3 regions of the Superficieibacter sp. BNK-5 genome follow, and region 1 is predicted to be linked to each of the others. Evidence: predicted binding sites of a transcription regulator. Region 1 holds the regulator's gene; each other region holds the start of a gene.

Evidence for each region. Region 1 encodes Fur, which represses iron uptake genes when iron is present. Its sites were predicted from a motif close to ATAATAATGAGAACNACTATCAA; they were not measured.
Region 2: ACMGGS_RS02915 (TonB-dependent receptor domain-containing protein) is a predicted target of Fur. The motif match lies at 3,809-3,831, and genes of this name have one in related genera.
Region 3: sodA (superoxide dismutase [Mn]) is a predicted target of Fur. The motif match lies at 3,411-3,433, and genes of this name have one in related genera.

Annotation. Positions count from the first base shown of each region.
Region 1 is NZ_CP179893.1:2,915,342-2,922,875, reverse strand. It holds gene ybfF (esterase) at 1-771, shown strand; gene ybfE (LexA regulated protein) at 901-1,194, shown strand; gene fldA (flavodoxin FldA) at 1,345-1,875, shown strand; gene fur (ferric iron uptake transcriptional regulator) at 2,165-2,617, shown strand; gene ACMGGS_RS14015 (helix-turn-helix domain-containing protein) at 2,775-3,386, shown strand; gene chiP (chitoporin ChiP) at 3,434-4,840, opposite strand; gene glnS (glutamine--tRNA ligase) at 5,406-7,073, opposite strand; gene nagE (PTS N-acetyl glucosamine transporter subunit IIABC) at 7,252-7,534, opposite strand, start outside.
Region 2 is NZ_CP179893.1:603,324-610,857, forward strand. It holds gene ACMGGS_RS02905 (heme/hemin ABC transporter substrate-binding protein) at 1-198, opposite strand, end outside; gene ACMGGS_RS02910 (hemin-degrading factor) at 195-1,247, opposite strand; gene ACMGGS_RS02915 (TonB-dependent receptor domain-containing protein) at 1,325-3,697, opposite strand; gene ACMGGS_RS02920 (SelT/SelW/SelH family protein) at 3,918-4,208, shown strand; gene leuA (2-isopropylmalate synthase) at 4,327-5,997, shown strand; gene ACMGGS_RS02930 (AraC family transcriptional regulator) at 5,987-6,748, opposite strand; partial or broken gene ACMGGS_RS02935 (oxidoreductase) at 6,890-6,964, shown strand; gene ACMGGS_RS02940 (YmjA family protein) at 7,048-7,293, shown strand; gene ACMGGS_RS02945 (TetR/AcrR family transcriptional regulator) at 7,335-7,534, shown strand, end outside.
Region 3 is NZ_CP179893.1:1,185,117-1,192,650, reverse strand. It holds gene ptsP (phosphoenolpyruvate--protein phosphotransferase) at 171-1,856, shown strand; gene ACMGGS_RS05720 (hypothetical protein) at 1,912-2,076, shown strand; gene rhaT (L-rhamnose/proton symporter RhaT) at 2,184-3,218, opposite strand; gene sodA (superoxide dismutase [Mn]) at 3,507-4,127, shown strand; gene kdgT (2-keto-3-deoxygluconate transporter) at 4,411-5,409, shown strand; gene ACMGGS_RS05700 (dihydrodipicolinate synthase family protein) at 5,462-6,358, opposite strand; gene yiiM (6-hydroxyaminopurine reductase) at 6,508-7,182, shown strand; gene cpxA (envelope stress sensor histidine kinase CpxA) at 7,213-7,534, opposite strand, start outside.

The DNA.
Region 1 (7,534 bases):
ATGAAATTAAATACCCGCACGCAATCTGCACAACATTCTTCTGATGCTTCACCCATCGTACTCGTTCACGGGCTGTTCGGCAGCCTCGATAATCTGGGCATCCTCGCCCGCGATCTGGTCAGCGATTACGACATCCTTCAGGTAGACATGCGTAATCATGGTCTCTCGCCCCGCGCCCCGGAGATGACTTATTCCGCAATGGCGCAGGATCTGCGGGATACGCTGGATGAACACGGGATAGAGAAAGCCACCTTTATAGGTCATTCCATGGGCGGTAAGGCCGTCATGGCCCTGACCGCGCTGGCGGCAGAGCGGATTGATGGGCTTATCGCCATCGATATTGCGCCGGTCGATTACGCCGTGCGTCGCCACGATGAAATCTTTGCCGCAATTAATGCCGTTACCGATGCGGGCAGCACCACGCGTCAACAAGCGGCTGCGGTGATGCGCGAATACCTTAACGAAGAAGGTGTGATCCAGTTTTTACTGAAATCGTTTGTCGACGGCGAATGGCGTTTCAACGTGCCGGTACTGTGGGAGCAATATCCGCATATTGTCGGCTGGGAGCCGGTCCCGGTCTGGGATCGTCCGGCGCTGTTTATTCCCGGCGGCAATTCGCCCTACGTCACCGAAGCCTACCGTGAGCCGCTGCTGGCACAATTTCCGCAGGCGAAGGCGCATGTGATTGCCGGGGCGGGCCACTGGGTACATGCGGAAAAACCGGAGGCGGTATTGCGGGCGATCCGCCGCTATCTGGCCGAACTCGCCTGATTAAAAATCCAACGTCCGCACGCCAGATTGCCCGCGGGCGTTGGCGTGCTTCCTGCACTGATGTATGATGGCGCGCTACCCAACCGGGCAATGGCCCGGCTGCTTGTTTCCCCGAAGTCACTCTTAATCATGGCAAAAGAACAAACGGACCGTACGACAATAGATCTGTTCGCGAATGAGCGTCGCCCGGGAAGACCCAAAACCAATCCCCTTGCGCGTGATGAACAGTTACGCATCAACAAGCGCAATCAGTTAAAACGCGACAAAGTACGCGGCCTGAAGCGCGTTGAGTTAAAACTCAACGCTGACGCGGTTGATGCCCTCAACGAACTGGCGGATGCGCGCCAGATCAGCCGCAGTGAGCTGATCGAAGAGATTTTACTCAGCCAGCTCGCGCAGTTGCACGGGCAGGATATTGTCTGAAAAAGCCCTCGATCCCCCTTTTCATGTAGCAGAGAGTGCAGTCGGGCGTGATTGCTATTTCCGCGTACTTCTCTGTTCTGCTATGATTGCCCTTATCCGTGTGCAATACGCCACCACCATATCAATAAGTATCAAGAGGTTATTTTACTCATGGCAATCACAGGCATCTTTTTCGGCAGCGATACCGGCAATACCGAAAATATCGCGAAGATGATTCAAAAGCAGCTAGGTAAGGATGTCGCCGATGTGCATGACATTGCCAAAAGCAGCAAAGAAGATCTCGCGGGCTACGATATTCTGCTGCTGGGCATTCCTACCTGGTACTACGGTGAAGCACAATGTGACTGGGACGACTTCTTCCCGACGCTGGAAGAGGTAGACTTCAATGGTAAGCTGGTGGCGCTGTTTGGCTGCGGTGACCAGGAAGATTATGCCGAGTACTTCTGTGACGCGTTAGGTACTATTCGCGATATCATTGAGCCGCGCGGCGCAACGATTGTGGGTCACTGGCCAACGGCAGGTTATCATTTTGAAGCGTCTAAAGGCCTGGTCGATGACGATCACTTTGTTGGCCTGGCCATTGATGAAGACCGCCAGCCGGAACTGACAGCAGAACGCGTAGAGCAGTGGGTGAAGCAGATTTCCGATGAGCTGCACCTGAGCGATATCATCAACGCCTGATGCTGATATGACGCAACCTTCTGGTTGCGTCATACTGATAGATATAAGCAATCAAAATAATTGCTACAATTTTTTAACTTTTCAGTACATATCTGTACAATAGCCACTGATTTAACGAGGTCAGCGCCGCTTTGCGGACCCCCCCTCGTTTTAAACGCTAACTTTGTCTGATACTTGCAGTTTTCAATCAGGCATGGCAGTTCTATAATGAGAGGCATTATGAGCGATGCACTCTCTGTAAATACTTCCCTGTGGGGAGTGAATCTTATAGCAACAGGACAGATTCCGCATGACTGACAACAATACCGCATTAAAGAAAGCAGGCCTGAAAGTCACGCTTCCCCGGTTGAAAATCCTGGAAGTGCTTCAGGGACCTGACAATCATCATGTCAGCGCGGAAGACTTATACAAACGCCTCATTGACATGGGCGAAGAGATTGGCCTCGCCACCGTCTACCGCGTTCTGAACCAGTTTGACGATGCTGGCATTGTCACCCGCCACAATTTTGAAGGCGGAAAGTCCGTTTTCGAACTGACTCAGCAGCATCACCACGATCACCTGATTTGCCTCGACTGCGGCAAAGTGATCGAGTTCAGCGATGACTCGATTGAGTCGCGTCAGCGTGAGATTGCGGCTAAACACGGTATTCGCCTCACCAACCATAGCCTTTATCTGTATGGTCATTGTGCTGAAGGCGACTGCCGCGAAGACGATAATGCGCATGAAGGCTTAAGCAAGTAATGGCATCACAAGCCAGCCTCCCCGGCTGGCTTTTTTTATTCCCTTTCCCTGCCCGTATATTCAGATTTCATCAATACTTTTTATTCTTTGCCCTGGCTAGTATGCCCGCTTTCAGGCGTTACGCCTGTACGACAATGAAGTTGACAAGGATCGCGTCATGCAGCAACACGTCCTCCTTCAGAAGGCGCTCGCCCACATTCTGACTATTTTCGATGATGGCGCTAACAAACGTCGTTTACTGCGTCACAACTACCTGACGTTTCAGGCAGATACGATCTGTTTACTGTATGCCGGTGATTATTCGCTTCTGCGTCGTCATGATGAGTTGCTGGTGACCCGGGCGCTGGCTCCCGGCATCGTTGGTCTGATCCTGCCCGGTATGGCGGAACAATTTGTCACAATCCGCGCAGACAGTGATTGTGACTATCAACTGGTCAGCCATGACGCTTTTTTTACGCAGATCGATGAGCAGCAGGCCCATCATCAGGTATATACCCTTTTGCTGGCGCAGATCACCCGGCAATACCAGCGGGAAGAGCTGCTTTTAGGTTACAGTAGTCTGGTTGCGGTTCAGGGGGCCATTGTGCTGCTTGATCGGCTTGAACCGACGATTCGCGCCAGTACGAATGTTGCCGATTTCGTGGTTAAGTCGACTAACTTATCGCGGAGTATCGTCATGAAATCGATGGCCTTTTTGCGCCAGCAAAACGCGATTGAGATCACTAAAGGCAAGCTTACGCGCATCAATCGTCTTCCTGATATCCATTAAAAAACCCGGCACGCTTGCGCGGCCGGGTTGGAAGAGCGTTGCCTGCATCAGAAGATGGTAAACGGCGCAATAACCATAAATTTCACATCGCGCTCATCCTGGAAGATGTTGCCGTATCCGCCACCGTAACTCGGAATATCGGAGTGGTTGTCGTATTCGGTGAAGTGCAGTTTGAACATCGTCCCCTTCGCCCGGCCATCCTGAAGGGTGTAAACCGCATCCAGACTGTATGAAGACTCTTCGATGGTGCGGTCTTTATCGTAGTAAGCGTCCGGGTTAAGCTGCCAGGTTGAAGGCTTCGCATCCCAGGCGTACACATAAGAAGCGCCGACGCTCAGGCCCGGCAGATCCCAGTTTTTCAGGTCGTACATCGCGCCGAAGAATACCGCTTTTTCACCGTTGGCGTTAAAGTCAGAACGGTTATCCCACCAGATATCAAGGCGGCCGTTAGAGGAAGCATAGGTCGGCGTCATACGTTGCAGGAAGAAACCCTGCTGGCCGTCGGCTTTCACCCAGGTCCCTTCCAGACGCAGATCGACAACTTCCGCCACTTTATAGCCGAAAGTCAGTGCCTGAAGCCAGGCCGTGCCGTCGTAAATATCGTTGGTACTGTGATCGTCAACTTTATCGCGAGTGCCGTAGAACTGATAGCTGGTGGTTAAAGGCGCACCAGCCACATCGAATTGATAGCTGGCTTTAGCAAAATACTGATCGATGTAACCTTCAGCCTGACCAAAAGCGGCTTCGAGCACGAAGTTGTTTTTGAAATCGTATTTAGCCCCGATAGAGTGCAGGTAATCGACCTTCGTCTTTTGGTCATTCTGGTAAAAATGATCCATTTCAACGTGCCACGGTGCTTTGTAGTCGTTGGTCCACATATACGAGAAGCTCAACGCGCCCGCATCGCCATAGTCGAAATTCGCCCCGGCCTCAGCGCCCTGATAGGTGCCCGGCATAAAGCTCCAGTGCGGGGCCAGCAAGGTTTGCCCGGTCGGCTGAATATAGCCCGCGCGCGCCCAGGCGGGTCCATATTTGAATTTTGCTGCCGCTTTATACAGGCTTATCCCGCTTTTATCGCCGGACCAGTCTTCATCATAGGCCTTGTTACTTTTAGAAAAGGCAATTTCGTTCGGGTGTGCGCTGTCGCCATTTTCAGCCATTTCAATCGCCGTAAAGGCTGCAATATCAAGGCCGAACATATCAGCGGCGTAGCCGGACTGGAAATCAAGGTTCGCGTTCCAGGTGGCATGAGAAAGGTTAACTTTGTACTTATCTTCATCAGTGACATCTTTACGGTCACGTTCACGCTGCCAGTAATAGATACCGCCAGTGAGGGTTGAATCGTCGAAAAATCCTTCGGCTTTGGCCTGCGGGGAAGCCATCAAACCAGACATTGCTGTGACGCCGGCAATAGCCAGCGCCAGCGTACTACGTTTGCCACTGAACGTACGCATGGGGTGATCCTCTTTGACTTTTAAAAACGCCGACTAACGCGGCGATAAAATAAAATTAAAAAGTGGCCAGCTAAAAATGTGACTGGCTACTGTAATTCAGAGTATTTTTCGCGGCGCGAATTATCAATCTTTTTTAGCGGGAAAAATGCAGGAGTATGACGAAGCGCACATAATTAATCGTATTTTGTAACAATTTCATGCGCCAAAATGAGAGTGTCACAAGGGCGATAACGCCGATTAAACAGTGGCTTAGATCTGATATTATTAAGAATGAAGATCACCGGCGATAAAGGATCAAAATCATTAATTCGCGTCGCGAATATATTTAGCCATGTGATTATTTTGCTGATAGTGCAAATAAAAAAACGCCGCACAGCGCGGCGTTCAGACTGCTGGCAAACGTTATCTCGTGGAATTTTGCCCGGTGGCGCTGCGCTTACCGGGCCTACGTTTATGATGTAACTTGCTGATATTGTATGTTTTCGTAGGCCGGGTAAGGCGAAGCCGCCACCCGGCAAAACGACATCAACGAGGCTGACACGGTCGCCAGCATTTTAACCGAAGATCACTCGCCGATTTTAGCCCAGGTATCGCGCAGCCCCACGGTGCGGTTAAACACCAGTTTTTCTGCGGTTGCGTAACGACTATCAAGGCAGAAGTAGCCTTCGCGTTCGAACTGATACGCCTTGCTTGCTTCAGCCGCTTTCAGCGATGGCTCGGCAAAGCCCTGTTTGATAACCAGTGACTCCGGGTTAATGACCGTCAGGAAATCCTCCGCAGCCCCTGGATTTGGCACGCTGAATAAACGGTCATACAGGCGAATTTCAACTGGCAGCGCGTGCGTTGCGCTTACCCAGTGAATAACACCTTTTACCTTGCGGCCATCAGCCGGATCTTTGCTCAGCGTTTCGGCATCATAAGAACAGAAGATGGTCGTAATGTTACCGTCCGCGTCTTTTTCCACGTGCTCAGCTTTGATCACATAAGCATTACGCAGGCGCACTTCTTTACCGAGTACCAGGCGCTTGTACTGTTTGTTGGCTTCTTCGCGGAAGTCAGCGCGATCGATCCAGATTTCCCCGCTGAACGGCACTTCACGGCTGCCCATTTCCGGTTTGTTTGGATGGTTCGGCATGGTGACCATTTCGCTTTCACCCTGCGGGTAGTTTTCGATAACCAGTTTAACTGGATCGATAACGGCCATGGCACGCGGCGCGTTCTCGTTGAGATCTTCGCGAATGCAGGATTCCAGCGAGGCCATCTCAATGGTGTTGTCCTGCTTGGTGACGCCGATGCGCTTGCAGAACTCACGGATAGACGCTGCGGTGTAGCCACGACGACGCAGGCCAGAGATGGTCGGCATACGCGGATCGTCCCAGCCTTCTACGTGCTTATCGGTGACCAGCAGGTTGAGCTTACGCTTCGACATCACGGTATATTCCAGATTCAGGCGCGAAAATTCGTACTGGCGCGGGTGAACCGGAATGGTGATGTTGTCCAGCACCCAGTCATACAGGCGACGGTTGTCCTGGAATTCCAGCGTACATAACGAGTGGGTAATGCCTTCCAGCGCATCGCTGATGCAGTGGGTGAAGTCGTACATCGGGTAGATGCACCACTTGCTGCCGGTCTGGTGGTGATCGGCAAACTTAATGCGATAGATAACCGGATCGCGCATTACGATAAAGGGCGATGCCATGTCGATTTTGGCACGCAGGCAGGCTTTACCTTCCTCAAAACCACCGCTGCGCATTTTTTCAAACAGCGCCAGGTTCTCTTCCACGCTGCGATCGCGATACGGGCTGTTTTTGCCTGGTGCTTTCAGCGTGCCGCGGTACTCACGGATTTCATCAGGCGAGAGTTCATCAACGTACGCCAGACCTTTATTAATCAGCTCAATCGCATACTGATGCAACTGGTCGAAATAGTTAGAGGAGTAGCGAATGTCGCCCGACCAGTGAAAACCTAACCACTGCACGTCGTTTTTGATCGACTCAACGTATTCGATGTCTTCTTTCGCCGGGTTGGTGTCATCGAAACGCAGGTTGCACTGGCCCTGGTAATCCTGGGCGATGCCAAAATTCAGACAAATCGATTTTGCATGTCCAATATGCAGGTAGCCGTTCGGCTCCGGCGGAAAACGGGTATGCACGGTAGTGTGCTTACCACTGGTCAGATCTTCATCAATGATCTGACGAATAAAGTTAGTCGGGCGGGCTTCTGCCTCACTCATCTTGGGTTCCTCAAGGCGTAAACAACAGATAACGGCGTATGATCTTATAAGCCAGTGCCGGAGACAACCATTAGTTGCGGAAATTACGGTTCGGATGAGAATTATGGGGATGAACGGCGCAAAAAAAAGCGGCGGAGGTCGCCCCCGCCGCTTCTGTCATCACAATGATGTGGTCAGATTATTTGCTTTTGATCTCATACAGCGGCGTCTGCCCCGCGACGACATGGCCCGTCGCCTGAATCACCAGCGCGCTATAGTCGTCACTGTTGCTGCATACCACCGGGCTAATCATCGAACGCGCGTTGGCGTTGAGGAAGTCCAGATCCAGTTCAAGAACCGGCTGCCCCGCCACCACTTTCGCGCCTTCTTCAACCAGACGTGTAAAGCCCTTGCCGCCCAGCGCCACGGTATCAATGCCCATATGGACCACAATCTCCGCGCCGTTTTCTGTTTCTAGACAG
Region 2 (7,534 bases), 2.3 Mb from region 1:
TTGCCGAACATAGCCGACATCCGGCACGTTATTCACCTCGGCAGGCCAGGTGCTGGTGGTGTCGCGCCCGACAAGCTGCGACTGCGCGCCCAGTCCGTAAACAATTTCGGTAATATCGCCGCCCAGCGTCACCACGTTCTGCGCAGCGGCGCTCGCCACCAGCGGGATCGCCGCCAGCAGCATCAGTATTTTTTTCATGCCGCTTGCCCTTCATTGCTCAACGCATCGATCTGCGCTCGCCACTGGGTTTGTTCCGGTTGGCCTTCGCTGCGCTGACCATAAAGCTGAGCGATTTGCGTACCATCCGCGGCGAACAGTTCAAGACTGGTGACATGGCCGTCGGCGGTCGGTTTGCGCGTTACCCAGCTTTCCGCAATTCCCGCCTCACGCAGGTGCAGAGTGAAGTTTTCATTGAAAATGTTGATCCAGCCTTTCATCGGGGTCAGTTTTTCCAGCGCGCCGGTGAAGATCTGTACACAGCCGCGATTACCGACAAAAATCATAATCTCGTTACCCTGCTGTAAGACGGTGTCCAGCAGGCGCGGCAGCGCGTCATTGCTCACCTGACAGGCAAGATCGTCGCCTGCCAGGCGAAAAGCCTGCTGGCGTGAGAGATTGTGTTTTTTCAGCAGACCAAAGAACTGATGCACATCGGTCATCGCCCGCCATTCCCGATCCAGCGCCGCGCCGTCGGCGCTTTGCGAATGCGGTTCGGCCACGGCGGCGGTGATCACCAGTGGCAGTTCGTCAGGCGTGGCGAAACGAGCGACCACTTCGCTCCACGCCGCCAGATCGGTCTGCGCTGTGACGTAGACTTTCAGTACCGCGTCGCCCTGCTGATCGAAGAACTGAATGCTCTGACGCTCGCCGCGCGGACTTTGTTCACGCAGGCTGAAGGCGCTGGCCCACTGACTGATAAACAGACGCAGATCGAGCGCGCGCGGGTTCAGCACCACCCCGGCGCGTTCACCGAGATGCTGATTGGTGAAACTGCCGGTGTGTTCATGGACGGCGTACTCGTTACGGCAGATGCATTTTGTGTCTCCCACCAGCTCCAGCGCGGCGAGGATTTCGCGCATTTCGCCCGTTAAACGCACGGCATCGTACCCCACGCGTGCGTGGGTTAATTCCGCTTCGCTGATGGTCATCTCAGTCGCGATATCACGGGCGTATTTTGCAGGATCCTGCGCTTTAATGGTCTGATATTGCTGCCAGATGGCGGATACATCTTTTGATGAAACAGACATAGTGTTCGCTTCCTGATAAGGTTAAAAACCCCCGGCAGCGATACCGGGGGGAGTAAGGATTAAGGATGACGTCTTAATCAGAAGTCTACGTTAACACCCAATTGCCAGGTACGACCCGGCATCACCGCCAGCGCCTTGTCATACGCATCCTGACGGGTGGACTCCTCAATGGTGCGACTGCTCAGGTAATCCCAGTATTTACGGTCGGTAATGTTATAGACGCCGCCGTTGAGTCTGACGTTCTTCGCCACCTGCCAGTACGCCGTCCAGTCCAGCAGACCATAGCCTGGCACCCGCATGTACTCATTGGTGGAGTCGGCGATCGTCGAACCGGTATTAGTGTAAGACTCACGACTGGTCGCGGTGGCGCGTTTGCCTTTCACGAAGGTGGCGGTCAACGCTGTGCCATACCGTTTCGCCGGATCGTCCCACGCAACGCCAGCGATCGCTTTCATCGGCGCGACGCTGTCCAGATCAATGTATTTATCCCCCATATAACTGGATTTTGATTTTCCTTCGGTATAACCATAGGCGAGCGTCGCACTCAGGCCATTCACCTCTTCAAACCAGGTGCCAAAGTTAAATTTAGCGCTAATTTCACCGCCGTAGATAAAGGCTTTATCCCGGTTTTCCGCCTGATAGGTGGTGTAAATATTGGACGGAACGTTGGTGAACCGGTCCGGATTCCCGGCGCGCGAGTAACGGGTATAGGCGATAAAGTTTTTATAGGCGTTATAGAACAGCGCGGTGCGCAGGGTGATGCCATCGGTCACGTCCCCTTTCATGCCCCACTCAACGTTATCGCTGGTTTCGGTTTTCAGATCGGTATTACCAATCAGCGCATATTGCTGTCTGCCTGCGTAGCTGGAGCCAAGATTCCAGGAGCCATAGAGCTGGCTGGCATTGGGGAACTGCGCACCGCGTTTGTATTGCAGGTACGTCATCAGGCGCGGAGTGATGTCGTACTGGAAGGTGAGTGACGGTAACAGTTGGGTATCGGTATTTTTGCCATATAACGTCGAGACTTCAGACTCATCCAGAACGTTACTGTTCGTCGTCAGACTGGAGAGATTATCCGGCTTCATTGACTGATGGACGACACGTGCGCCAGGGATGACGGCGAAATGGTGACCACCCGCGTCGAAATTAATCTGATCCTGCACGAAGGCACCGAGGGTATAGCTTTTGCTGTCCGCTTCCGGCTGCATAATTTCGCTGTACGCCGTTGGCGCTGGAGACTGTCTGAACGGACGCTTCGTTTCCGTGGTACTGACGTTAAACCCGGCGCTCAGATCGTGGCGTCCCAGCGTTTTCGCCAGCGCATTCTGAATGCCCCAGGTATCGGTGTCATAGTCTGAATAGACCGTCTGCATGGCGGTAGTAATGCTGTCCGGCATATAAGTGCGGTCATGCGCTTCAGTATGCTGGTAGTAGACTTTGGTCGACATGCTGTCCAGCCAGTCATTCACTGGCGTCCAGTCATCTTTCAGGCTGACGCCCCAGCGACGGGTCTGGCTGGTCTGTTGGGCATCACCAAGGATCTGGCTGCCGCTGCTGTTCCAGGAGTCGTAATGGGTATGGTTGGTTTTGTGGTAGTAATCCAGTGTACCGGTCAGCTTGTGCTCATCGTTCGGCTGCCAGATACCGGAGGCCATCATCGCATCAGAGTGCCAGTTAGCCGGGTACGCATCCACTGTATCACTGTTGTTGCGGGTTTGCTGACCGTCACGACGGCTGTAGACAAACACGCCGCGCAGGGTTTCATCCCCCGCCGCACCGGTCACGCCATTGTGCCAACTGCGATCGGCAGAGTCGTAATCACTCTGGTAGCCAAACCAGGTATTTTTTCCCGGATGCAGGTAATCGTCAGCGGATTTTGGGCGGAAAGAGACATTGCCGCCGATAGAGGTATTGGCCTGTTCGGTAGAGGTCGCGCCGGATTCAATATCAACATTGCCATACATATACGGATCGATGTAATCGCGGCCAATGCCGAACGTGTTCAATCCTGATCGGCTAACGTAACTGCGTCCAGTGGCGTCCGGCTGCGCGATCCCATCGACATCGATGCCAACGCGATTACTTTCCAGCCCACGAATGTTGTAGCCGGTATAACCGCCACGGTCAAAGCCGCTTTTGCCGTTGCCGGAACCTCCACTGGCCCCGGTCGCGCTGATTAACGGTTCATAACGCATAATAGAGCCAAAGTCGTTTGCGCCTTTATTTTGCAGGTCCTGGGCGCTGAGTGAATGCGTACTTCCCGCTTTCAGATCCGGCGCTGGCGCGGTGACAATCATCTCGTCAGCCGAATCCTGCGCGGTATTTTTTGCGGTAGTCGTTGAAGTACCGGTATCAGCCGCGAAAGCCGCAGTCTGATAGAGCGCTGTGAGTAATGACGTCACCAGAACGCTCTTCCTGAAACGTTGAGGAGAAATGTGCGATGTATGCATAATGTCTTGTAAACCTTAATTTTATTAGTATGAGGCTCACATTTCACTTCCACTGGCTGATTGAAAAAGCACTAACCAAAAAAACGCGTACTGTTATAAATTATGAAACGAATACTAATGATAAGTATTATCATTTGCAACAACTTCACAAAGTCTTCACATTTGTGACCCATTAATCGTAAATTGTGTGCTATGCCCTCCTGGTAAAATGAGAGAAAAAATGAGCAAAAACGCCGTCACATTGCAGTACTGTTCCCAGTGCAACTGGATGCTACGCGCCACCTGGATGGCGCAGGAGTTGCTGCAAACGTTTAGTACCGATCTCGATTCTGTGCGCCTGATCCCCGGCACCGGCGGGATTTTTGTTATCGATGTTGATGGTCACGTTATCTGGGATCGCAAGCAGGACGGCGGCTTTCCCGATGCGGCAGAGTTAAAACGCCGGGTGCGGGACTATTGTTTTCCGGAGAAAGCGCTGGGACATGTGGAGAAGAAAGACGATCGGGAATAATAGTGATTCAGCGCGGAGCTACAGTTGTCCTGTTTGAATAACAGGTTGTCATCTTCTGGTGAGTTTTCCGGCAGATTTAGCATGACACTGGGGTCTCTTAGTTAAAAGGAAACCCGGTATGCTGAAGAATCCTTCCCTCAAATACACACCCCATCCGCCAGTAAGCCTCAGCGACAGGCAATGGCCGAATAATACGTTGACCCGTCCTCCGCGCTGGCTATCTACCGATTTACGTGATGGTAATCAGGCGCTGGCTGAACCGATGGACGGTGCCAGGAAACGCAAATTTTGGGATCTGTTAGTTGCCTGCGGCTTTCGGGAAATCGAGGTCGCATTTCCTTCAGCCTCGCAAACAGACTTTGATTTTGTGCGATCGTTGATTGAAGAACAGCGTATTCCATACGATGTAAATATCCAGGTATTAACCCAGGCAAGGGAAGATTTGATTGCGCGAACGTTTGAATCACTGCGCGGCGTTCATCAGGCGACCGTGCATTTATATAATGCGACGGCACCGCTGTTCAGGGATATCGTGTTCCGTCAAACTCGCGATGAAATTGTTCAGCTTGCCGTCAGCGCGGCGCGGCAAATTCGCCAGTTATGCGATGAAACGCCGGAAACGGCATGGACCTTCCAGTACTCCCCTGAAACGTTCTGTTTTACCGAACCTGAGTTTGCCCTGCAAATTTGTGAGGCCGTTGCGGCGGTGTGGGATCCGCATGATTCCCGTCCCATGATTATCAATCTCCCCGCGACGGTTGAAGTCAGTATGCCTAACGTTTATGCCGATCAGATAGAGTATTTCTGCCGTCATTTCTCACGCCGCCAGCAGGTGTGTATAAGCGTTCATCCCCATAACGATCGTGGGACAGGGATTGCCTGTGCTGAGCTTGCATTACTGGCAGGCGCGGAACGTGTTGAGGGCTGTCTCTTCGGAAACGGCGAACGGACGGGGAATGCAGATCTGGTAACGCTGGCGCTAAATCTTTATACCCAGGGAATTTCACCCGGCCTCGACTTTAGCCAGATGAAAAAGGTCGTTGAAGTGGTCGAAGAGTGTAATCAGTTGCCCGTTGCGCCGCGCCATCCCTATGCAGGTGAGCTGGTATTTACAGCGTTTTCTGGCTCTCACCAGGACGCGATCAAAAAAGGTTTCGCGGCAAGACAACACTCACCGGATACGCTCTGGCAAATCCCCTATCTGCCACTCGATCCGGCAGACATAGGGTGCAGCTATGAAGCCGTCATTCGGGTAAATAGCCAGTCAGGCAAAAGCGGCGCAGCCTGGCTTCTGGAGCAAAATCACAATCTTGTTCTGCCTCGCCAGCTGCAACAGGCCTTTAGCCTTCGCGTGCAGGAAGCCGCGGAGCGCGGAGAAAAAGAGATGTCGCAAATGGCCGTCTGGGCGCTTTTTCGCCAGTCATATGGGCTTGTTGACGCGCCCCCGCTTCGGTTAGAGAAATATAACTGTAACAACCATCCCGATCAGCGTACCACCCTTTCTGCCGAGATTATCTGCCAGGGTAAGCGGTTGAGTTTGCAAGGCGAAGGAAATGGCTTCCTGTCTGCGGCGCTCACGGCGCTTTGTCGTGAAGTAAAAGCAGAGCTTGAGATTGTTAGTTATCAGGAACATACGCTGGGTAAACGTAGCGACAGCCGCTCTGTCGCCTATGTGTGTTGCCAGGACCGGACGGGAAAATGTGCATGGGGCGTCAGTATTGACAGTGATATTAGTCGGGCCTCACTACAGGCTATGCTGAATGCGGCGGAGGATTTCGTCACTGGCTAAAGTAATCACTGGGCGAGACGCCCATTACCCGCCGAAACATCACGCTGAACGCGCCGGGGCTGGCATAACCGGAATCCAGTGCCACCCGGGTGATCTGCTCGCCCTGCGCCAGACGCGTCAGGGCATGCAGAAGACGAGCCCGCCTCACCCACTCACTGAACTGCATGCCGGTTTGCTGATAAAAATGGCGGTTGAGTGTACGCCCGCTGGCGCTGATTTTTATGGCTGCTCTGGTAACAGACCACGTTTCATGCGGCGCGTCGCGCACGGCCTGGCAAAGCTGCCTCAGACGTTCGGAAGCTGGCTCCGGCAGGTGAAACGGCAGCGTATCCATCAGGCGTAGCTCATCAAGCATCAGCTCATGAATGCGCTCAGCGCGGCTTGCGGGTGGGTAATCGGCAGGAAGATGCAGTGCAGAAACGATAAGCTCCCGCAGCAGATCGCTGACGCTTACCACCTGGCAGATAACCGGCAGATCTGCTCTGGCCAGCGGTTCGACAAAAAGTACTCTGGCCTTCACTTCACCAGTAATATGCAGGGCATGCGGCATATGTGCCGGGATCCATACGCCTCGCGACGGCGGGACCACCCAAAAACCGTTTCGGGTCTCAATGCGGATGACCCCGCTCAACGTATGAATAAGCTGAGCGCAACTGTGCGTGTGCCAGCTTTCATAATCGCCATGTTGGTAGTCATGTGCATAAGGGATCACCGATCTACCTGAAAAATCAAAATCGCGCTGTCGGGTCATTTAGTCAGCCTCATTCACTTTTTAACCGGCTGTCGTTGGGTGTTTCTTATAAGATGCTTATTATTATGACGTCCGGCATCATACTTTTTATCAGCGCGGGTAAACAACCCGTGAACACGATCGGAAACATGAGGTGACTATTTCCTGCTTTCTGACGATGCCTCTTACGTTACCGGCAGTCAGTATGCAGTGGACGGCGGACTGGTTCACTACTAACGTGAACGCCGCATGATGATAAGAATGGTATTATTGACGTCAGGCGACGCCCCTGACGTAAACCTAACTTCCGGAGACCCTGTATGAACAATGAAATCCCACTGAAGTATTATGACATCGCCGATGAGTACGCGACCGAATGCGCAGAGCCAGTGAAAGACGCTGAACGCGATCCCCTTGCACACTATTTTCAACTGCTGATCACCCGTTTAATGAATAACGAGGAGATCAGTGAAGAAGCGCAGAGAGAGATGGCCAGCGAAGCGGGTATTAACGAGCGACGTATTGACGAAATAGCCACGTTCCTCAATCAATGGGGTAATGAGTAATTCGCGGGCGCGTTCGTTAGCTTGAGGGTTCGCATTCTGAAATGACTAAACCACGCTCACTTATTCCCCGGAAAAGGCCGCGTCAGGCGCGGGCAACGGCGACGCTGGACGCCATTTTCGAGGCGGCTATTCAGCTTTTAGTCATTGAGGGACCCCAGCGCCTGACCACGACGCGCGTGGCAGAACGGGCTGGCGTTTCGGTGGGCACCATGTATCAGTACTTTCCGCATAAGGAATCGCT
Region 3 (7,534 bases), 1.7 Mb from region 1:
CGAGCTGACGGAATGCGACGGGCCACTCGTCCCTGTGACGAGCCATCACGAACAGCCGTTGCCCGTGTTTCTGGCGGCCACCATGGCCACCTGCCTGCGGGGTAACGGCGTCAGTCCGGGACTGGCAAGCGGGGTGGCGGTGCCTCTGGGCGCGGTGGATTTGCCGCAGCTTGCTGCGCAGGAAGCGCCGGAAGACGCTGGCCTTCAGCAGCAGCGCCGGACTGATTACGCCGGGTCAGTTTCTCGCCCTGCGCGGTCCTCATCTCAAAGGTATTGTGATGGGGGAGGGCGGCGAAACCTCCCACACGGTGATCCTCGCCCGTTCCTTTGGCATCCCGCTTTTATGCATGCCGAACGCGTCTGTGCCTGCGGGTGCCCTACTGCTGATCGTCGCGCCGGATGCCTGTGCTGAGCAATGGCGCGACATGGAAGAGGACAAAGTCGCGCGCATTGCCCGGCGACTGGAACCGCTCGCCCGGATGGCAGGCGTCAGCCGTGACGGAGAACGCGTGAAACTGCTGGCGAATATCGCCCTGGCTGACGAAGCGGAAAGCGCATTCGCGGCGGGTGCGGAAGGGATTGGTCTGTTTCGCACCGAAATGTTGTTTTGTGAGCGAAGCGTGCCGCCGGATGAAGAAGAACAATATCAGGCGTACCGGCATGTACTGACGCTGGCGCAGGGCAAGAAAGTCGTGATCCGCACGCTGGATATCGGCGGCGATAAACCCTGTGACTATTTAAACCTGCCGCAGGAAGAGAACCCGTTCCTCGGCTGGCGGGCAGTGCGCCTTTATCCGGCATTTATTGACCTTTTTACCAGTCAGGTACGGGCATTGCTGCGTGCCAGCGCGGCAGGGCCGCTGGATATCATGGTGCCGATGGTGGCGACGCTTGAAGAGATTAAATGGCTGCACGCCCGCTTTCATCAGGTAGCGGAACAGCTCCACGCGGAAGGCGTCGCCGTCGGCGAATGGCGTTTAGGTATCATGGCGGAGGTGCCTTCTGCGCTGTACCTGCTGGAAAGAGCGGCGAAATGGATCGATTTTGCCTCTATTGGCAGCAACGACCTGGTGCAGTATTTTCTCGCCTGCGACCGGGGCAATCCGCATGTTCGTCACCTGTACAACTACTGCGATCCCGCTTTCCTGATGCTGCTTAGCGAGATGGCGAGGCGGACAAACGTGGAACTCTGCCTGTGTGGAGAAATGGGCGGCGATCCGGCGGTAATGCCGCTGCTGCTGGGCGCGGGGCTGCGGCAGATCAGCATGTCCGCCGGACGAATTGCCGGGGCGAAAAAGCAGCTGGCCTCGCTGGAGATGGATGACTGCCGGAAGACGTTGCAGCAGGCATTAGCCTGTGAAAGCGCGGCGGAGGTGACATCCCTGCTGCGTGAGACATCGGCGGCCAGCGTGCTACCCGTTTTCGATCCGGCTCTGTTATTGCTGGATCGGGACGTCACCAGCAAGGCGGAGGCCATCAAGCTGCTCACGGATAACCTTGAGATTGAACAGCGGGTGCGCTCGGGGGTGGACGTCGAGACCGCCATCTGGCAGCGGGAAGCCGTTTTTTCCACCGCGCTCGGCTTTGCAGTCGCCATCCCGCACTGTAAATCCGCAGCGGTACTGAACAGCAGTGTGTCGCTAATGCGCCTGAAGACGCCGTTATCGTGGGGAGAGGGGGTAGACGTCTCGCTGGTGATTATGCTGACGGTGAGCGAGCAGGAGAAGGGCGATCACATGAAAATCTTCTCGCGGCTGGCACGCAAGTTGATGCATGACGATTTCCGCCAGCAGCTATTGCAAGGCAGAGATGCCGGTGACATGACCGCACGACTTGAGCGCGAACTGACACTCTGAGGCACGTTTGCCCGGTAGCGTGGCTATCGGGCAGTTAAGGATGTATTGCTGCTGCGTGACCGGCGCTATCGTGCTGACGCTTGCGGCGATCGTGCTGGCCAGCCGTGCGGGAGGCTACTGCCTGCTGACGATTGGCGTGATGAACTCGGTGTTATACCCGATTATTTTTTCCCGCACCTTAAGCGGGTTGCAGGACGATGCCGCGCGGATCTCGGCCTGAAGATGAGTTTTCTGGTGCCGGTATGCTGTTACCTGTTTCTGCTGTTCAACGGGGGCCGACATTCGTCGTAACCGACGTCCCCCTGCCGTGCCAGCAGGGGGCATCCGTTAACCCGCCATGCCCAGTCCGACAATATTTGCCGCGACAATAATCACCACGCAGCCGAGGCTCAGCACGCTGACCGGACGACGCCCGGCGTTATTCCACTCTTTCAGTACCAGACCGACAATCCCACCGCACAGCACGTAGAAACTCATATGCAGCATCCAGCTGACATAATCGTACTGCGCCGGAATACGCGCGTGGCCCCAGGCATAGAAGAAGAACTGGAGATACCACATCAACCCGCCGAGTGCTGACAGCAGGATATTGCTGACGATCAGCGGTTTTGCCAGCGAGAAGTCCGCTTTTACCGACAAATTTTTCACTTTTGCCAGACGAATAAAGCAGAAGCCGAGGTTGATCAGCGCACCGCCGCCCATAATCACCACGTAGCTTGGTAGAGCAACGTACAGGGAATCGACGCCCAGCGCCGCCGCCGCTTCATGCATCGGCTTGGCGGCGTTCATCGCAAACGACATGCCGGCGGAAAAGATCCCGCACATCACCGCCAGCAGGAGGCCTTTTTTCAGATTGAACTCTTCCGCTTCGATACCCATCTGGCGTTCTTTGAGCCGACCAGCATGGGTAACAATCCCCACGCCTACCAGCGCGACCAGCACGCCCAGCAGCGTCATACGGCCACCACGGGTGTGGATCAGGATGTCGAAATTACCGTTCAGGATCGGCGTCATCAGCGTGCCAACAATCAGCGTGATGCCAATCGCAATGCCAATGCCCATCGACATGCCGAGATAGCGCATGGTCAGGCCATAGTTGATATTACCAATGCCCCACATCGCGCCAAAAAGAAACACTGGCAGCAACGTGGAAGCGCTGAAAGAACCGTAATACGCCCAGAAGTCGGGCAGCAGAATGGCGCTGATCGTCCAGGGCAAAATCAGCCAGGAGACAGTACCGCCGACTGACCACATGGTTTCCCACGACCAGCCTTTGACTTTTTTGAACGGGGCATAGAAACAGGCTGCACTGGCTGCGCCTATCAAATGCCAAAGAATACCCATCGTAATCATGTTACTCATGCATTTATCCTCATCTTTTTTATGGCCGGTAAAACACCCCCGACCCGATGAGTGTAAAAATTGTGCTGTAAAGTAACCTTCAGCGGATTGCCGCGTTGTGTCGCACACTGGCAATGAACCGAGTAATCGAATGAGCAAGCTCACAATTTTGGCTTCATAACCTAAAGTTATAACCTTATTAAAACTACGGCATTGATAAACATTTTCAATATCATTTAATTAACTATAATGAACCAACTGCTTACGCGGCGTTAACACATCTGCCGCCCGACAATAATGGAGATGATTATGAGCTATACACTGCCATCCCTGCCGTATGCCTACGATGCCCTTGAACCGCATTTCGATAAGCAGACGATGGAGATCCATCACACCAAACATCACCAGACCTATGTTAATAACGCCAATGCCGCGCTGGAAAGCCTGCCGGAACTGGCTAATCTGCCGGTAGAAGAGCTGATCACCAAACTGGATCAGGTTCCGGCGGACAAGAAAACCGTGCTGCGCAACAATGCCGGCGGCCACGCTAACCACAGCCTGTTCTGGAAAGGCCTGAAAAAAGGCACCACCCTACAGGGCGATCTGAAATCCGCTATCGAGCGCGATTTTGGCTCCGTGGAAAAATTCAAAGAAGAGTTTGAGAAAGCGGCCGCTACCCGCTTTGGTTCCGGCTGGGCATGGCTGGTGCTGAAAGATGACAAACTGGCTGTGGTTTCTACCGCTAACCAGGACTCTCCGCTGATGGGTGAAGCCGTTGCCGGTGTTTCTGGCTTCCCGATTGTGGGCCTGGATGTGTGGGAACATGCGTATTATCTGAAATTCCAGAACCGTCGCCCGGACTACATCAAAGAGTTCTGGAACGTGGTGAACTGGGATGAAGCTGCGGCGCGTTTTGCGGCGAAAAAATAAGTCTTCTGATTAACACTCTGCACTGAGGTGTAGAGCAAAAGCCTCCGCAGGCTCTGCCGCGGGGGCTTTTTTTATGCCATGGTTCAGGGTGCTATGGTGATCTGTATCAAATAAAAAACAATGATCCATTAAAATAGAAACTGCGTTTCAATTTGTGTGTTCAGGATCACTTTTATAGTTTCGTTGAATGATTATCTTCCTTTCATCGATACGGGAGCACTTTGTGACTGAGGTGCGCTCGCCCATAAAAATCGCCCCATTTTTATGTTTACAGGTGAAGAAGATGCAGATTAAACGCAAGATTGAAAAAATTCCGGGGGGCATGATGCTCGTCCCGCTGTTCCTGGGCGCGCTGTGCCATACCTTTGCGCCGGGGGCAGGAAAATACTTCGGGTCGTTCACCAACGGTATGATTACCGGGACAGTGCCGATTCTGGCAGTCTGGTTTTTCTGTATGGGCGCATCGATTAAGCTGAGCGCGACGGGAACGGTACTGCGTAAATCCGGCACGCTGGTAGTAACCAAGATTGCCGTGGCCTGGCTGGTAGCCGCGATTGCCTCGCGCATCATTCCGGAGCACGGCGTAGAGGTAGGGTTCTTCGCCGGACTCTCCACGCTGGCGCTGGTGGCCGCGATGGACATGACCAATGGCGGGCTGTACGCCTCCATTATGCAGCAGTACGGCACCAAAGAAGAAGCGGGCGCATTTGTTCTGATGTCGCTGGAGTCGGGTCCGTTGATGACCATGATTATTCTGGGCACCGCAGGTATTGCGTCATTTGAGCCACACGTTTTTGTCGGTGCTGTCTTACCTTTCCTGGTGGGTTTTACGCTGGGTAATCTGGACCCGGAATTACGGGAGTTTTTCAGCAAAGCGGTACAAACGCTGATCCCTTTCTTCGCCTTCGCGCTGGGCAACACCATTGATTTAAGCGTGATTGCGCAAACCGGATTGCTGGGTATTCTGCTGGGCGTGGCGGTGATTATCGTGACGGGCATCCCGCTGATTATTGCCGATAAACTGATCGGTGGCGGTGACGGTACAGCGGGAATTGCCGCATCCAGCTCGGCGGGTGCCGCGGTGGCAACGCCGGTCCTGATCGCGGAGATGATCCCGGAATTTAAACCGATGGCCCCTGCGGCTACCTCGCTGGTCGCCACATCGGTGATTGTGACCTCCATTCTGGTGCCGATCCTGACCTCCATCTGGTCACGGAAGGTGAAAGCCAGAGCGGCAAAAGCCGAAGCCGCGAAAGCACATGTGCTGGGAACAGTAGAATAATAGGTAGTCTTTCTGAAAAAGCCCGGTTAGCGCTGCTGCCGGGCTTTTTCTTTTAGCTCTTGATATCAAACACCTCATCAATCGTGCGGCACTCGTGTTCGTTTAATGCGCCTCCCGCATTTCGCGATACCCCGGTGCAATAGCCGAATTTACGCGATACCACGGTCTTAATCGTTGAGACAAAATCATCGCCAATTGCATAGATGGACATGTAGGTGCCGATGTTCTGCTGTATCTCACGTAACGTCTCCAGGTCGCCTTGCTTAAATGCTTCGCGGGCGCTGACAAATAGCTCTGGCATCACATTGTTTAAACCGGAGATCACGCCAGCGCCGCCCGCCAGCAGATTGGGGATGTAATATTCGTCATAGCCAGAAAGTACGGCAAAATCCTCACGCACGGCGCGGGTCGCCTGGATCATACTGCGGGTATGAGACTGGCAATCGACGGTATCTTTAATCCCGGCAAAGTGCGGGAATTCAGCGGCGAGGGTGGCAATCAGATCCGGCGTTAAATCGCAGCCGGTGCGAGCCGGAAAGTTATAGGCAAACCACTGGCCGCTGAGTATGTTACCCAGCTGGCGGAAATAACTCAGCAATTGCTTCGGCGTTTGCCCGTAATAATAAGGCGGTAACACCATCACCGCATCGTAGCCAACGCGGTACGCCTCCTCCGCCATGCGCTGAATATCGTTCATACAGGTCGATGACACGTTGGCAACCATCTTGAGCGAACTCATCGTCCTGGCCTCGCGAATTAAGGTTAATCGCTCTTCCAGCGTAAAAGAAGCAAACTCGCCGATGCTGCCCATCAACAAAATCACGTCAATATTTGCCCTGGTCAGGCGTTGAAGATGCTGCTTCAGGCCGTTCAGGTCGAGCTTTCCGTCTTGATCCAGCGGCGTAATGGCAGGGCACCAGACGCCAGCAAATTGCGATTGTACCGTCACGTTGACTCCTTATTATGAAATGCTGTTTCAAAATCATTTTAATAAATAGCATGTCTGGCAACGCGCCATGTGAACGTGGTTCGCATTTTGGAAGGTACGGGTAAAAAATATGCTTTAATGGAGCAAATTTGTCGGGAAGAGAGATACAGATGCGATATCCGGTTGAGGGGTTCACTGGCAGGGTTCAGGACTACGAAGGAAGCCGTCCCAGCGCCATTGCGAAGGTGCAGGTGGCGGGCGAACTGACGCTGACGGAGCGGGGGCTGACCGGTGATGAGCAGGCAGAAAGCAAAATCCACGGCGGACCCGACCGCGCACTGTGCCACTATCCCCGGGAGCACTATCTCCACTGGGCGCGTGAGTTTCCTGAGCAGGAGGATCTGTTTGTGGCTCCCGCGTTTGGTGAGAATCTGTCAACCGAGGGGCTGAACGAACAGAACGTGTTTATCGGCGATATCTTCCGCTGGGGTGAGACCTTTATCCAGGTAACGCAGCCGCGATCGCCGTGCTTTAAGCTGAACTTTCATTTTGCTATCAGCGATATGGCGTCCATCATGCAGGCGAGCGGAAAAACCGGCTGGCTGTATCGGGTCGTGGCGGGTGGCAAGGTCTCAGCCGAGGCTCCGCTGGTGCTGGCATCGCGGGTAAGCGATGTGACGGTGCATGAAGCCGGGGTGATTGCCTGGTCAATGCCGTTTGATGATGAGCAGTATCATCGTTTGCTGTCAGCGGCAGGTTTGTCAGCAAGCTGGACGCGAACCCTGCAGAAGCGGCGGACGAGCGGTAAGATCGAGGATAATTCGCGTCGGTTGTGGGGAAAGTAGCCTTTCCCCAGCTTCACGCTGGGGAAGACCTTACGCCCGCTTATACAGCGGCAGCCAGATCACCAGACGCAAACCGCCGAGCGGGCTGTCTTCCGCTTTAACCCAGCCGCGGTGCTGCTGGATGGCGGTTTCAACAATGGCCAGCCCCAGGCCGGTGCCGCCTGACTCGCGGTCACGCGCTTCATCGGTACGGTAGAACGGGCGGAAAATCTGCTCCCGGTCTTCCGGACTGACGCCCGGACCATCATCATCAACGGTGATGGTGATGCCCTCTTTATCTACCGCAAAACCGACTGAAATTGTGGTATGCGAGTAGCGCAGCGCATTACGCACAATATTTTCCAGCGCGCTT